Regions from separate parts of the Colwellia sp. MEBiC06753 genome, predicted to be linked through region 2. Evidence: predicted binding sites of a transcription regulator. Region 2 holds the regulator's gene; the other holds the start of a gene.
What was found. Region 2 encodes sigma-54, which starts transcription at its own class of promoters, with help from an activator protein. Its sites were predicted from a motif close to GTTGGCACGNNNNTNGNNT; they were not measured.
Positions count from the first base shown of each region.

Region 1: the regulator sigma-54 is predicted to act here: its motif matches at 1,056-1,074, upstream of ACOB82_RS03250 (ANTAR domain-containing response regulator).

Region 1 is NZ_JBQMTM010000003.1:19,821-27,454, forward strand. Features, by position in the region: gene ACOB82_RS03245 (trypsin-like serine protease) at 1-881, shown strand, start outside; gene ACOB82_RS03250 (ANTAR domain-containing response regulator) at 1,118-1,723, shown strand; gene ACOB82_RS03255 (CmpA/NrtA family ABC transporter substrate-binding protein) at 1,720-2,886, shown strand; gene ACOB82_RS03260 (CmpA/NrtA family ABC transporter substrate-binding protein) at 3,365-4,759, shown strand; gene ACOB82_RS03265 (ABC transporter permease) at 4,802-5,800, shown strand; gene ACOB82_RS03270 (ABC transporter ATP-binding protein) at 5,835-6,680, shown strand; gene ACOB82_RS03275 (alginate export family protein) at 6,754-7,634, shown strand, end outside.
Region 2 is NZ_JBQMTM010000011.1:41,054-48,687, forward strand. Features, by position in the region: gene ACOB82_RS10015 (calcium/sodium antiporter) at 1-281, shown strand, start outside; gene ACOB82_RS10020 (KpsF/GutQ family sugar-phosphate isomerase) at 296-1,267, shown strand; gene kdsC (3-deoxy-manno-octulosonate-8-phosphatase KdsC) at 1,267-1,815, shown strand; gene lptC (LPS export ABC transporter periplasmic protein LptC) at 1,812-2,378, shown strand; gene lptA (lipopolysaccharide transport periplasmic protein LptA) at 2,344-2,850, shown strand; gene lptB (LPS export ABC transporter ATP-binding protein) at 2,851-3,582, shown strand; gene ACOB82_RS10045 (RNA polymerase factor sigma-54) at 3,671-5,176, shown strand; gene hpf (ribosome hibernation promoting factor) at 5,204-5,491, shown strand; gene ptsN (PTS IIA-like nitrogen regulatory protein PtsN) at 5,495-5,950, shown strand; gene rapZ (RNase adapter RapZ) at 5,954-6,808, shown strand; gene ACOB82_RS10065 (HPr family phosphocarrier protein) at 6,808-7,083, shown strand; gene mgtE (magnesium transporter) at 7,531-7,634, shown strand, end outside.

The DNA of each region.
Region 1 (7,634 bases), on a different contig from region 2:
TTCAATCGATCACTCAAGGTATTGCTGTTGATCAGTTAATTGATTTACATGTAGTGCCAGTAAGTAGCACGCAAGAATTTACTGTAACACTAACCAATAATACGTTGGAAGATGCGCAATTAAGTTTTCAAATTACCGGCGATGATGAATTCTCCATCACCAGCGATAGCTCAAATCTATGCCAACAATTAGCCGCTGGTGATAGCTGTGAGTTAGCGATAAACTTTTTAAGTAGTGCTGCAGGACAAAGTGAAGCGACATTACAAATATCGAGTCTAAACGGCAATATTGCTGCCAGTCAGAGCCGATTAGTCGCTAATGCGATTAGTTCATCAGCTGTAATTGAAAATGCCTTAATGAGTAATAGCGATGTTACTTGGTTCAGTGGCGGTAATAAACCATGGCAAACATCGGTAACGGGCGATATTGAAAGCGGTAATATCACCCATGAACAACAAAGTATTGTTATGGCGGTAATTAACGGTGAAGGTGAGATCAGTTTCGAGTGGTCTGTTTCATCAGAAGAAAATGTTGATGCACCAGAAGACCCGTATGATGCGCTTTATTTATATATTAACGGTGAACAATATAGCTTTATTTCAGGTGAGGTTGAATTTACTTCAATATCATTAAACCTGACTGGCGAAGAAAACTATTTAACCTGGATTTATTATAAAGATCCTGCGGCATCAGAAGGGGAAGATAAAGGTTATTTGCGTAATATTCAATTTACCCCAAAAGTAGATACTCCCGATCCGACGCCAACACCAACTCCTAGCCCAACCCCCGACAAAAGCTCTAGCTCTTCTGGCGGCAGTATGTTTTGGCTATCCATCGTTGCTGTAATAGCATTATTTAGAAAACGTGTGAATTTTAGTTAAGTTAGCTAAGTTGATATCAGATATTGTTAAGTGATAAAGCCCGCTATAAGCGGGCTTTATCTTATGGGCATTTTGTTTCACCAAAATAAGGCAACAATGCGTTGATATAGCGCATTGTATTTAAATTCAACGTTATTGATTTAAGTAACACATTGTTTTTAAATTGGTTTTATTGTTGGTATGTTACTTGATTTAGATACATTAACTACCTGATGTTAAACCGCTGTAATGAACACATGGAACGCCATTATCAAACTGAATTAAGCGTGTTGCTTATAGAAAACAATAAACTAAAAGCACAAGCCTTAATAGAAGCATTAGATAGCTCCCAATATTGTATTAAACATGTTGCCACTACAGGCATGTCTTTACTCAAGCAAGTAGAAGCGCTGCAGCCAGATATTATAATCATCGACATTGAATCGCCAAGTCGCGATATTCTCGACAGTTTAAGTGTGATTTCTGATGCTAATCCAAAACCTGTGGTAATGTTTTCCCAACAAGGTGACTCTGAAGTAATCAAGCAATCTGTAAAGTCAGGCGTAAGTGCATATATTGCTGGTGGAGTTAATATCGAACGAGTGCGCTCAATTTTAGATACCGCTTTAGCACGCTTTAGTGAATTTCAAAGTCTTAAACAAGAATTGGTTAAAACGAAACAAAAACTTTCGAGTCAGCGCGCAGTAGATCAAGCAAAAACTTGGTTAATGGAAAGCCAAAAATTAACTGAGCATCAAGCCTATCAGCGGATCCGTAAAATGGCGATGGATAATGGTCAGAAAATTGAAGATGTCGCCCAAAATATAATCTCATTCGCGCAAATGTTGGAGAAATCATCATGACACTTATGCCATTCCAGGATATGTCTTCCCAAAATATGCCCGCTCAAAAATTTGCCATAGAAAAGTCGACCTTAGCAATAGGTTTTATACCGTTAACCGATTGTGCGCCATTAGTGATAGCACAAGAAAACGGCTATTTTGCTGAACAAGGATTATCAGTGAGTTTACACAAGCAATTTTCTTGGGCAACACTGCGCGACAAGTTACACATTGGTGCCTTAGATGCCGTTGAATGTTTAGCGCCAATGCCACTAGCAAGTACGCTTGGCTTAACTGGCGAGCCGGTCAACGTTATTGCACCTATGGTGTTAAGTCAAAATGGCAATGGAATTACTGTATCACTAGCGCTTTTTGATGAAATACAGCAATTAAACTTAACGACAGCATTGACTTTTCCTCTAGCGGCTAAATGGTTAATTCCCGTTATTGAGCAACGAAAACGAATTGGCGAAAAACTAAAATTTGCCACGGTTTATCCTCATAGTTGTCACTACTACCAATTAATGAGTTGGCTTACGCAAAGCGGTATCAGTAAAGAAGATGTTGATATTGTTATTATTCCGCCGGCAAGTATGGTTGATGCACTACAAAGCGGTGATATAGATGGTTTCTGTGTGGGGGGGCCATGGAATGCAAAAGCTGTGCGAGATGGTATAGGTGTGACGGGTATTACCTCATGTGATGTTTGGCCTGATATGCCAGAGAAAGTATTAGCAGTTACCCAATCATGGCAGCAGCAATACCCAGAAACGACTAAAGCACTAATTGTTGCTTTGCAAAAAGCATGTAACTGGCTAATAGATGTTGCCAATCGCTTTGAAGCAGCAAGATTACTAAGTCGAGAACAGTATTTAGGCGTTGAGTTATCCGTTATCGGTCCATCCTTAATTGGTAGCTGCTTGGTTCATCATCAAATGTCACCGCGAAGCATTCCCCGCTATAACCGGTTTGCCGTGCTACTTGAGCAATCATTGGCACAAACAAACGAGCAGTCAATTAACCGGCCAACTGTGAAGCAGGGAAGCTGGCTGTTATCGCAAATGATAGAGTTTGGCCATAATGGGCAGCTTGAGTCATATGAAAAAACGGATCTAGCAAGTATTGTTGATCAAGTTTTTCGGGAAGATATTTACCAAAGTGCCAAACAAGTTATGCTGGAATAGAGCATCTGTTAACAGATTAAATAAAATTTGTTCGCACTATTTTTGCACCAGTTGTGGACAAGTAATGCGCTATAACGATGCAAAATGTACACAGCTAAATAAACTAGTTTTAATTTAAAACACGTTAAATTTCTTTATTTACAATAGGATATATGTTTTTTGTTAAGTTGGCACTAAATCTGTATTACTAAAAATGTATTCGATAAGAATGCCTAAGAAGCAATCTAGTTTTGAGGCCAACTTGGGCTAACGCTAATAAATCAAACTAGAAGTAAAAATTTAAAATTAATAATAAATAAATTAATTAATTAGCTTAACCGACGATGGTATTGCTAATTAAATATGTAAAGTAAACATAGAAAAGACAATTTATTTACTGATCTATTGGCAAAGGTGTCATCAAGATTGGTTTGGCAATGTAGCCCGCAGGCGACTGATTATTTCAGAGCGCAGCGGGCTTTTTTATTGGGAGAAATTTATGTTTAGTCGTTTATTTAACGCACCCGCAAAACTCTATAGCAGTGTATGTTTGGCTGGTGCCTTAACCTTGAATGTCTTAGCTATTAGCGCTGAAGCGCAGCCATTAGGTTATCCAGAAAAAGAAGAATTAACCTTTGGCTTTATTAAGCTAACCGATATGGCACCTATTGCCATTGCCTATGAGCAGGGTTTTTTCGAAGACGAGGGTTTATATGTCACCATCGAAGCGCAAGCTAATTGGAAAGTGTTACTTGATGGTGTTATTGATGGCCGATTAGACGGCGCTCATATGCTTGCAGGACAACCGATAGCTGCGACTATAGGTTATGGTACTAAAGCCGAGATCATTACGCCGTTTTCAATGGATTTAAATGGAAATGGTATTACCGTTTCTAATGATATTTGGCAGCAAATGAAAGCCAATATTCCTAAGCAAGCAGATGGTAAACCGGTTCACCCAATTAAAGCAGATGCTTTAAAGCCAATTGTTGAAAGCTATGCTGCCCAGGGTAAACCATTTAACATGGGCATGGTTTTCCCTGTTTCTACCCATAATTATGAATTGCGCTACTGGTTAGCCGCAGGTGGTATACACCCTGGGTTTTACGCACCTCACAAAGGTGACACATCAGGAAAAATTAACGCACAAGCACTATTATCAGTAACGCCACCACCACAAATGCCTGCTACGTTAGAGGCAGGTACAATTTATGGCTACTGTGTTGGTGAACCGTGGAACCAACAAGCAGTATTTAAAGGCATTGGCGTGCCTGTGGTTACTGACTACGAAATTTGGAAAAATAATCCGGAAAAAGTATTTGGTATCACCAAAGCGTTCGCAGAGAAATACCCAAACACGACGATTCGTTTAACTCGTGCATTAATTCGCGCAGCCAAGTGGCTTGATGAAAATAACAATGCTAATCGCCCAGCCGCGGTAAAAATTCTAAGCCAATCAAATTACGTTGGTGCGGATTACGAGGTTATTGCCAATAGCATGACCGGCACCTTTGAATATGAAAAAGGCGATAGACGTGCGGTGCCAGATTTCAACGTATTTTTCCGTTATAACGCCACTTTTCCTTATTATTCAGATGCTATTTGGTACTTAACGCAAATGCGTCGCTGGGGACAAATCAGTGATGATAAACCGGATAGCTGGTATGTCGACGTCGCCAAAAAAGTCTACCGTCCAGATATTTACTTACAAGCTGCACAATCGCTGGTTGATGAAAAATTAATGTTAGCGTCAGATTTTGCCGAGGTGATGGATGAAGATGGCTTTCGATCACCACAAACTCACTTTATCGACAACATAGTGTTTGATGGCACCCAACCCAATGCTTATATCAATAAATTTACTATTGGCCTTAAAGCTGGCGACAAGATTTAGCCAAATATTGATTCACGCTAAGTAAATAACAGGAAAAGTACAATGACCACCTTAATCGAAAAAATGATGACATCTAACGCTAAGTATTCATGGTTGGGATATGTCCAATTACTACTCAGTCAAAAGTTACAGCGCTTTTTGTTACCGGTTGTTGGTATCGTTATCTTTTTATTATTGTGGTCTTTTGCCGCCAGCAATATTGATACTTCGTTAGGTAAGTTTCCTGGACCGTCTGCGGTCTATAGCCAAATGGGTAATCTTTACCAAGAGCACAAAGCTGAACGCGAAAAAGAAACAGCGTTTTATCAACGTCAACAAGCACGAAATGAACAACGGTTAGCGGCTGATCCCAATTATCAAGCGAAAATCCGTAGCTATACCGGCAAAGAAACTTTCCTCGATCAAATCGCTACTAGCTTAATAACCGTGATGAGCGGTTTTATCTTAGCGGCGTTAATTGCTATTCCACTGGGGATTGCCGTTGGTTTAAGCCATAGCTTGAATACGGCAATAAATCCTATTATTCAAATATTTAAACCTGTTTCACCGTTAGCGTGGTTGCCTTTAGTCACTATGGTGGTCAGTGCGGTTTACGTGACACCTGATCCGCTACTGGCTAAATCATTCGTTAACTCAATGATCACTGTCACTTTGTGCTGCATTTGGCCAATGGTAATTAACACCGCAGTGGGAGTATCAGCAATTAATGAAGATTGGGTCAATGTTTCTCGGGTGCTAAGACTACCTAGCCTTGTTCATGTCCAAAAAATTGTATTGCCAGCTGCTGTTCCTGCAATTTTTACCGGCATGCGTTTATCACTTGGTATTGCTTGGATGGTGTTAATAGCTGCGGAAATGCTGGCGCAAAACCCTGGTCTAGGCAAATTTGTTTGGGACGAGTTTCAAAATGGTAGCTCGCAATCACTGAGCCGCATTATGACAGCCGTTATTGTCATTGGCTTTATTGGCTTTGCCCTTGATAAGTCGATGTTGCAACTACAACGACTATTGTCTTGGGATAAATCGAGCGCCCAGCGTTAACTGGCACTTTTAGGAATTAATAAGGAATTAACACATGAGCACACTGTTAGAAATTAGCCAAATTGACATGGTATTTCCAACGCCTAAAGGTGATTTTACCGCGCTAAAGAATGTCGATTTATCAATTAAAAAAGGCGAGTTTATTTCATTAATTGGCCACTCTGGTTGCGGAAAATCAACGGTTTTAAATGTTGTTGCCGGGCTTTATCAGGCAACCAAAGGCGGTGTTTTACTTAATAACAAAGAAGTCACTGAGCCTGGGCCGGAGCGTGCTGTTGTCTTTCAAAATCATTCATTGTTGCCTTGGTTAACGGCTTATCAAAATGTTGAGTTAGCGGTTAAGCAAGTATTTAAAAAGACCATGAACGCTAGGCAAATGAAAGAATGGATTGAGCATAACTTAAAGTTGGTGCATATGGATCATGCCATGCACAAACGCCCTGATGAAATCTCAGGGGGGATGAAACAACGCGTAGGCATTGCAAGGGCACTTGCTATGCAGCCGGAAGTGTTACTTATGGATGAACCGTTTGGCGCGCTTGATGCGTTGACTCGCGCTCATATGCAAGACTCCTTAATGGAAATTCAGGATTCATTAAATAACACAGTGATCATGATCACCCATGATGTCGATGAAGCGGTTTTACTCTCCGATCGTATTGTCATGATGACTAATGGGCCGGCAGCAACTGTTGGTGAAATATTAAATGTAGGCCTACCAAGACCAAGAGATCGATTGGCACTGGCTCAAGACCCCACTTATAACCAATTGCGGTCAGCGGTTTTAACTTTCTTGTATGAAAAACAACGCAAAGTTGAAGTCATGCCAGCGAATAGCAAAAGTAAAAATAACGTTAATAAAACGAGTAATGTTGCATGATTTTCTATACTCAATAGGCAGTGAATTAAATAACAACTTATCGATAAACGATTTAATGATCAAAGGAATAACCATGAAACATTATCCACATCAGCACATTTTTACGCAAACAATGTTAGTCATTAGTATGTTAATGGCAGGAATATCAACCGCTAGTTATGCCCAAGATGACGCAAAAGTGAAGCTCGATTTTCGTCTTCGCTATGAAAGCGTTGAACAAAAAAATCCATTGAAAGATGCCGATGCCTTAACGCTTCGCACTTTGTTAAGTTATTCAACAGCAAGCTTTAACAATATCTCGGGCTATGTTGAATTTGAAGACTCTAGAGCCGTTGGTATTGATGATTACAACGACACTTTAGGGCACAAGCCGAACTACTCAGTCATAGCCGATCCGGAAACTACGGAATTAGATCAGGCCTATGTTCAATACAAAGCATCAAACTGGTCAACAAAACTTGGTCGCCAAGTTATTGCGCTAGATAACCAACGTTTTGTTGGTCACGTTGGCTGGCGCCAAGATAAACAAACCTTTGATGCTTTATCAGTTAATTATCAAGCGAGCGCTGCGGTTAATTTAACCTATGCCTATGTCAATAAGCGCAATCGCATTTTTGCCGAAGATAAAGATCTGCACGTAAAAGATCATCTAATCAACCTTACATACAAAACAAATGGTGTTGCCCTTACTGGTTATGGCTATCTATTAGAGGTTGATGAAGGTGTCTCTAACAGTCTTGATACATACGGTGTGCGCTATAGCGGTAGCGAAAAATTTGCCAGTGGTAATTTAATTTATGCACTGGAATGGGCGACACAAGAAGCTAAATCAACCGGTGCTAATTTTGATGCCGATTACCAACTTATCGAACTGGGTTATGGCGTTGAAGGGGTAACCATTAAAGGCGGTTATGAACTGCTTGGTAGTGATGGCGGTGATTATGGCTTCCAAAC
Region 2 (7,634 bases):
TCATCAAAAAAGAAGATGATTTAGCTCTGGGTAATATTATTGGCTCTAATATTTTCAATATTTTGGCTGTGCTGTCATTGCCGGGCTTAATTGCTCCTGGAGTTATTGATGCCAGTGCTGCAACGCGCGACGCCCCATATATGGTTGGTGTCACATTACTGCTATTTGCATTATGTTTTAGCCGTAAAAAAGGTGCGTTTAGAATTACACGATTAAAAGGTGGGGTGCTGTTTTTAACCTTCATCGGCTATCAAGTGTTACTCTTTTCTAACTTGGCATAACGGAACTGAGTCTTATGAACGAATTCAACTTTATTGCCTTAGCTAAACAAGTTATTGATATTGAAACCAATGCGGTTAAAGGTTTACATAGCTTTATTAATCAAGAGTTTGCGCTAGCCTGTCAGTCAATGATGACGTGCCATGGTCGTATTATTGTTGTTGGCATGGGTAAATCCGGGCATATCGGTGGCAAAATAGCAGCGACTTTAGCCAGTACAGGTACACCCGCATTTTTTGTTCACCCCGGTGAAGCGAGTCATGGCGACCTAGGTATGATCACTAAAGATGATATTGTGCTTGCTATATCAAACTCAGGAGAAACTGGTGAAGTACTAGCGATAGCGCCAGTGATTAAACGTATCGGTGCGACCTTAATTTCAATGACGGGTAATCCAGAGTCAACATTGGCGAAGTTAGCGGAATACCATTTATGTGTGCACGTTGAACAAGAAGCGTGTCCGCTTGGTTTAGCGCCAACTTCTAGCACTACCGCAACCTTAGTAATGGGCGATGCCATCGCTGTCGCTTTGCTAAAGGCTCGTGGTTTTACTGCTGATGATTTTGCGCTTTCTCACCCAGGTGGTAGTTTGGGCAAACGCTTACTATTAAGATTGTCTGATATTATGCATACTGGCGAGCGCTTGCCGATTGTTGGTGAACGTGCGCTTATCAAAGAAGCCTTAGTTGAAGTGTCACAAAAAGGTTTAGGTATGACTGGCGTAGTCAATGAACAGGGGAGTTTAGTGGGTATCTTTACCGACGGTGATTTGCGTCGAATACTAGACAATCAAGTGGATATTCACCAAGATGTGATTGCCAATGTAATGACTAAATCGCCACGAGTTGCTGAGCAAGATATGCTGGCGGCTGAGGCACTTAAGATAATGGAAGACAAAAAAATAAATGGCTTGATTGTGGTTGATGAAGATCAAAAGCCGATTGGTGCGATGAATATGCATGACTTATTAAAGTCGGGAGTACTGTAATGGTAGAAACCCTTTATGGTGATGTTGATCAGCGCATTATTGAAAAAGCCAAAGCGATAAAGTTGCTAGTTTGCGATGTTGACGGTGTGTTTTCTGATGGCCGTATTTACTTAGGTAACGATGGTGAGGAACTTAAAGCGTTTCATACTAAAGATGGCTTCGGTATTAAAGCATTAATAAACTCTGGTGTCGAAGTGGCGATTATTACTGGCAGACGTTCGCACATAGTTGAGTCACGTATGACAGCGTTAACGGTGAAACATATTGTTCAAGGCCAAGAAGATAAAATGCCTGCGATGTTAGACATATTGAACACGCTTGGGCTTTCTCCTCAGCAGGTGGCTTACATTGGTGATGACATGGCTGATATGCCATGTATTTCGCATGTTGGTTTAGGAGTTGCCGTTCAAGACGCTCACCCTTATGTGATTAAACATGCTGATTATCAAACCTTTACCAAAGGTGGCTTTGGCGCAGTACGAGAATTGTGTGATTTAATCATGTTTAGTCAGCAAACGTTGGCTGGGGCTAAAGGCGCAAGTATATGAGCCGATTACATTGGCTCGCATTTGCCATCTTGTTGTTTAGCCTGATGACATACGGCGTTGTGCATTGGCGCAAAGCACAGACGGATAATATTAATGTTATTGATACGGAACTAACACCAGACTTTATTGCCGAAGTGTTAAACAGCGATATTTATAATGATGAAGGGAAATTGTCCTACAAAATTGAAGCCCAACGCATGGAACATTACGCTGAGCTTTCGTTTACTCGCTTGGAATTTCCTAACTATACCATTTTCCCTAAAGATAATACCTTGCCATGGAAACTTGCAGCGGCTGAAGGCACGCTTTATAGCAATAACCGTGTGATATTAAAAAATAGGGTGTTGTTAACAGCGATGGAAGAAAATAGTTTAATTAAAGAGATACATTGTAAGTACCTTGAATTAGACTTGAATACCAACATAATCAGCTCTGATCAAACGATCATGATTCAAGGAGAAGATTTTACCATGTATGGTTCTGGCTTGATTATTGATTTAAATACTAAACAGATGACATTGACTGAGCATGTGCAAACGATTTATCAAAAAACTACTAGCTAACGCGGCAATAGCGTTAGTCGTTATTGCCCCAGTATACGCGGCAAAATTAGACCTTGAAAAAGAGATTGTTATTAAATCTAAACGACAAGCGGGCGACTTAAAAAACCGGATTGCCAGTTATTTGGATGATGTAAATATTACTCAAGGAACATTGTCTATTCAGGCTGATTTAGTACAGGTTTATAGCCAAGAACAACGTGGTAATGAAACCTATTTAGCCAAAGGTAAGCCAGCGGTATTTGAACAACAACTTGAAGATGGCAGCAAAATTCGCCTGCAAGCAGATGAAATTAAATACGAGCCGTCAACCTATACTATAACTATCACTGGCAACGCTTTATTGCGTCAAGCTGGCAGTGAAGTGAGCGGTGATAAAATTGTCTACAATACCTTAACTGAACAATTGGAAGCAGAAGGCGGTGAACAATCTGTGACCACCATATTAAAACCTAAAGCAAAAGGTAATAATTAAATGGCAGAGGGTACATTATCTGCCAAAGGGTTGGCAAAGGCCTATAAAGGTCGACAGGTTGTTAAAAATGTCAGCTTACAAGTGGGGGAAGGGCAAATTGTTGGTCTTCTTGGGCCAAATGGTGCTGGTAAAACAACGTCGTTTTATATGATTGTTGGTTTAGTGCCGAATGATGGCGGCCAAATCATGTTAAATGATGAAGATTTAACTTTATTGCCGATGCATGAAAGAGCGCGGCGAGGCATTGGCTATTTACCACAAGAAGCGTCTATTTTTCGTAAATTAACCGTATACGAAAATATTATGGCGATTTTGCAAACTCGAAAAGATCTCTCTGCACTTGAGCGGGAAGAAAAAGTAGAGCTGCTTATTGAAGAATTTAATATTGGCCATATTAGAGATAATACTGGCATGAGTTTATCAGGTGGTGAACGCCGACGTGTCGAAATTGCTCGGGCATTAGCGGCAGACCCGCGTTTTATTTTGCTAGATGAGCCGTTTGCTGGTGTTGATCCGATTTCGGTTGGCGATATAAAAAAGATTATTATTCATCTGAAACAGCGCGGAATTGGCGTATTAATCACTGATCATAATGTCCGTGAAACCCTCGATGTTTGTGAACATGCTTATATCGTCAGTCACGGTGAATTAATTGCTGAAGGTAATTCAGATCAAATTCTTGCAAATCAGCAAGTAAGAGATGTATACCTAGGCGAGCAATTCAAGCTATAGTAAGCAATATAACATTAATAAATTAACACCAATTTAAAGCTAAATTGGTTTAAAGCTAAATTAGAACAATAGGACTTGTAAATACTCGATGCGCCCATCACTTCAACTTAAGATTGGTCAACAACTTACCATGACGCCTCAGCTTCAGCAGGCGATTAAGTTATTACAATTATCGACGCTTGATTTACAACAAGAAATTCAGGAAGCGCTTGAAAGCAATCCATTGTTAGAAGTGGATGAGTCTAGCAATAACCAAGACGATAATAATACCAGCATTGAAGAAGCGTCATATTCAGCCAGCGCTCAGTCCGAGCAAAACTATAGTGATGGTAGTGAAGATGCTGCGCCAAGCGCCGATGAAGTTAGCACCACCGATGCGATGGAAAAAAATGATATTCCAGAAGAGTTAAGTGTTGATTCTACGTGGGATGACTCATTTAGTGCAGGGGTTTCTAGTTCTGGTATTGGCACATCTGGCAGCGATGACTATGTTTATCAAGGCGAAACAACAGAGTCGATTCAAGATCATTTACGCTGGCAAATGGAATTAACCCCGTTTACAGAAACTGATGAAGCCATTGCCATGGCGATAATTGATGCTGTTGATGATGCCGGTTATTTGACCGTATCAGCAGAAGATATTTTAGAAAGTATTGGCATTGACGATGTTGAATTAGATGAAGTCGAAGCCGTACTTAAACGGGTAAATATGTTTGACCCAGTAGGTGTGGCTGCGCGTTCAGTACCTGAATGTTTACTGATTCAATTGAATCAATTTGACAAAGAAACGCCTTATTTAGCGGAAAGTAAATTAATCATTTCTGAGCACATTGATTTATTGGGTAATCGTGACTATCGTCAAATAATGAGGAAGACGAAATTAAAAGAAGACCAATTACGTGAAGTCATTCGTTTAATTCAGTCGTTAAATCCTCGCCCTGGTGATGCCGTCATTAAAAGCGATGATCAGTATGTTATCCCTGATGTATCCGTAGAAAAGAAAAATGGTCGTTGGGTGGTTGAACTAAACCCAAGTACTGCGCCAAAACTGTCGATTAATCAACAGTATGCGGCCATGACCAAAACAATGAAGTCATCAGATGATAACCAATTTATTCGTGCTAACCTGCAAGAAGCGAAATGGTTTATAAAAAGTTTAGAGAGTCGCAACGAAACGCTATTAAAAGTGTCTAACTGTATTGTTCAACGCCAGCAAGGTTTTTTTGAATATGGCCCTGAGGCTATGCGACCTATGGTGTTGAATGATATTGCGGAAGCGGTTGATATGCATGAATCAACGATCTCGCGGGTAACGACGCAAAAATTCATGCACACACCAAGAGGTATTTTTGAATTGAAATACTTCTTCTCAAGTCACGTAAGTACTGAAAACGGGGGGGAATGTTCATCAACAGCTATCAGAGCATTAATAAAGAAACTTGTTTCAGCAGAAGTACCTTCGAAGCCATTAAGTGATAGCAAAATGGCAGAGTTGCTGGCCGAACAAGGCATTAATGTGGCGAGACGGACTATAGCTAAATACCGAGAGTCTTTATCTATTCCACCGTCAAATCAAAGAAAAAGTTTACTATAAGTAATCAAGCAATGAGGAAAAGAGCTTATGCAAATTAATTTATCAGGCCACCATGTGGAAGTGACAGATTCATTACGCGATTTCGTTAACACCAAGTTTGCAAAGCTAGAGCGGCACTTTGATCACATCAATAATGTGTATGTCGTTCTTACAGTAGAAAAATTAAAGCAAAAAGCAGAAGCGACGGTTCACCTGAATGGTTCTGAAGTGCATGCCTCAGCAGAAAACCAAGATATGTACGCATCAATAGATTCACTGATTGATAAGTTAGATCGTCAAATTCTTAAATACAAAGGTAAGATAACCCAGCATTAACTTATGAAGCTGCAAGATATACTCACCGAGGACTGCACATCCTGTGCAGTCCAAATTCAAAGTAAAAAGAAAATCCTCGAACAAATTTGTGCAGTAGCGACGCATCGCATTCCTGAACACTCTACTTTTGAGCTTTTAGAAAGTTTAATGGAACGTGAAAAAATGGGTAGCACGGGTATTGGGAATGGCATTGCCATACCTCATGGACGTTTAACGGGGACTCATCATGTGGTTGCTGTATTAATGACCTCAGAGCAGCCAGTAGATTTTGATGCAATAGATAACCGCGCAGTTGATATTTTTATTGCGTTGTTTGTACCTGAAGATTGCTGCCAAGAGCACTTATCAACCCTGCAAAGTATTGCCAAGCTGTTTAGTGATAAACAATTAACCAAACAAATTCGACGTTGCCGAGACAATCATGAGCTTTACCAAATCATAAGTGATGCTCAAGAGTAAGCCATGAAGTTAATTATTGTAAGTGGCCGCTCAGGGTCAGGAAAGTCAGTGGCACTAAGAGTGCTGGAAGATTTAGGCTACTATTGCGTAGATAACATCCCGGTTAATTTATTGCCGGCACTAACTCACACGGTTATTAATGACTACGATACCGTAGCTGTAAGTTTAGATGTGCGTAACCTTCCTGCTGATCCTAATGATGTAAAAGAAATTATTGATTATTTGCCATCAGCGGTTGAACTAACGGTACTCTACCTTGATGCAAATGATAATGATCTGATTAGACGTTTTAGCGAAACCCGCCGTTTGCATCCACTTATTCGACAAAATATCGCCCTCGATCAGGCAATATCGTTAGAAAAGAAATTACTAGAGCCAGTATCGACCCGCGCTGATTTATATATCAATACCAGCCAGTTATCGCCACACCAGTTATCAGATCTTGTGCGTGAACGTATTTTAGGTAAGAAAACAGGCTCTATGGTGTTGGTGTTTGAATCCTTTGGTTTTAAACATGGTATTCCAGCAGACGCCGATTATGTCTTTGATGCGAGGTTTTTACCTAACCCATTTTGGGATAAAGAGTTAAAAACCCAAACCGGCCTTGATGCCCCCGTTCGAGACTTTCTTGCCAGCCAGCCAATTGTCACTAAATTTGTTTGGCAAATTAATAGTTTTCTAATGACTTGGTTGCCACACTTAGAACGTAATAACCGTAGTTATGTCACCATAGCTATTGGTTGTACTGGCGGTAAACATCGTTCGGTTTATATTGCAGAACTACTTGCCAGTAACTTTAGAAAAGAGCGTGACGATGTCCAATCTCGCCATAGAGATATCGATATTAAGAGTACCTAATGCCTGTATTAGAAAAAGAAGTAGAAATCATCAATAAGCTTGGCTTACATGCCAGAGCGGCAACGAAGTTAGCGCAGCTAAGCCAGCAATTTAATTCTAGTATTACCGTGAGTCTTGGTGACAACGCGGCAGATGCTAATAGCATTATGGCATTAATGTTATTGGCGGGCGGCCAAGGGAAAACAGTGAAGGTAATTGCTGATGGCGATGATGCCGAACATGCCTTGACTAGCATTTGCCAACTGATTAGTCAGCGTTTTGATGAAGCTGAATAATTACTATTAAATCCTACGCTTAGCTAAAAAGTAGCTGAAAAACATCCCTCAATCATATACACTTAATAAGAGCGTGTTGAACTTTGCTGTATGATTTTGCAGTAATCAACTGAGTTTATATACAAGGCTGAGCTTATATAATGTGGTTATTCCACATAAATAAGCGAAAACGCAGTAGATAAGCTCAATTGACACTGTCTATCGATTCGTTTTAATGGCTTTTACTCGTTGTTACACCGCATTTATTTGGAATAACCAAACTTCACTTGGTGTGCCTAGATTAAAAGCCATTAAATTCGAACAAAATTTATATCGCAAAGTTCAACACGCTCTAATCACTGTCGTCATTTTTACATAAAACATAGATAAACTGTCGGCAGTGACTTCTCATTTAATCGTCACTATTTAATCAGTGTCAGTACGAATTTTTGCCGTGCAGGGTGATTTATGCCGGATATTTCAGAACAAGATTTAATTCAACAACGACTGCAAGAAGTTAATGAAGCTCTTGGCAGTGGTATGTTCGTGTATGTTCGGAATTTATTGCAAAC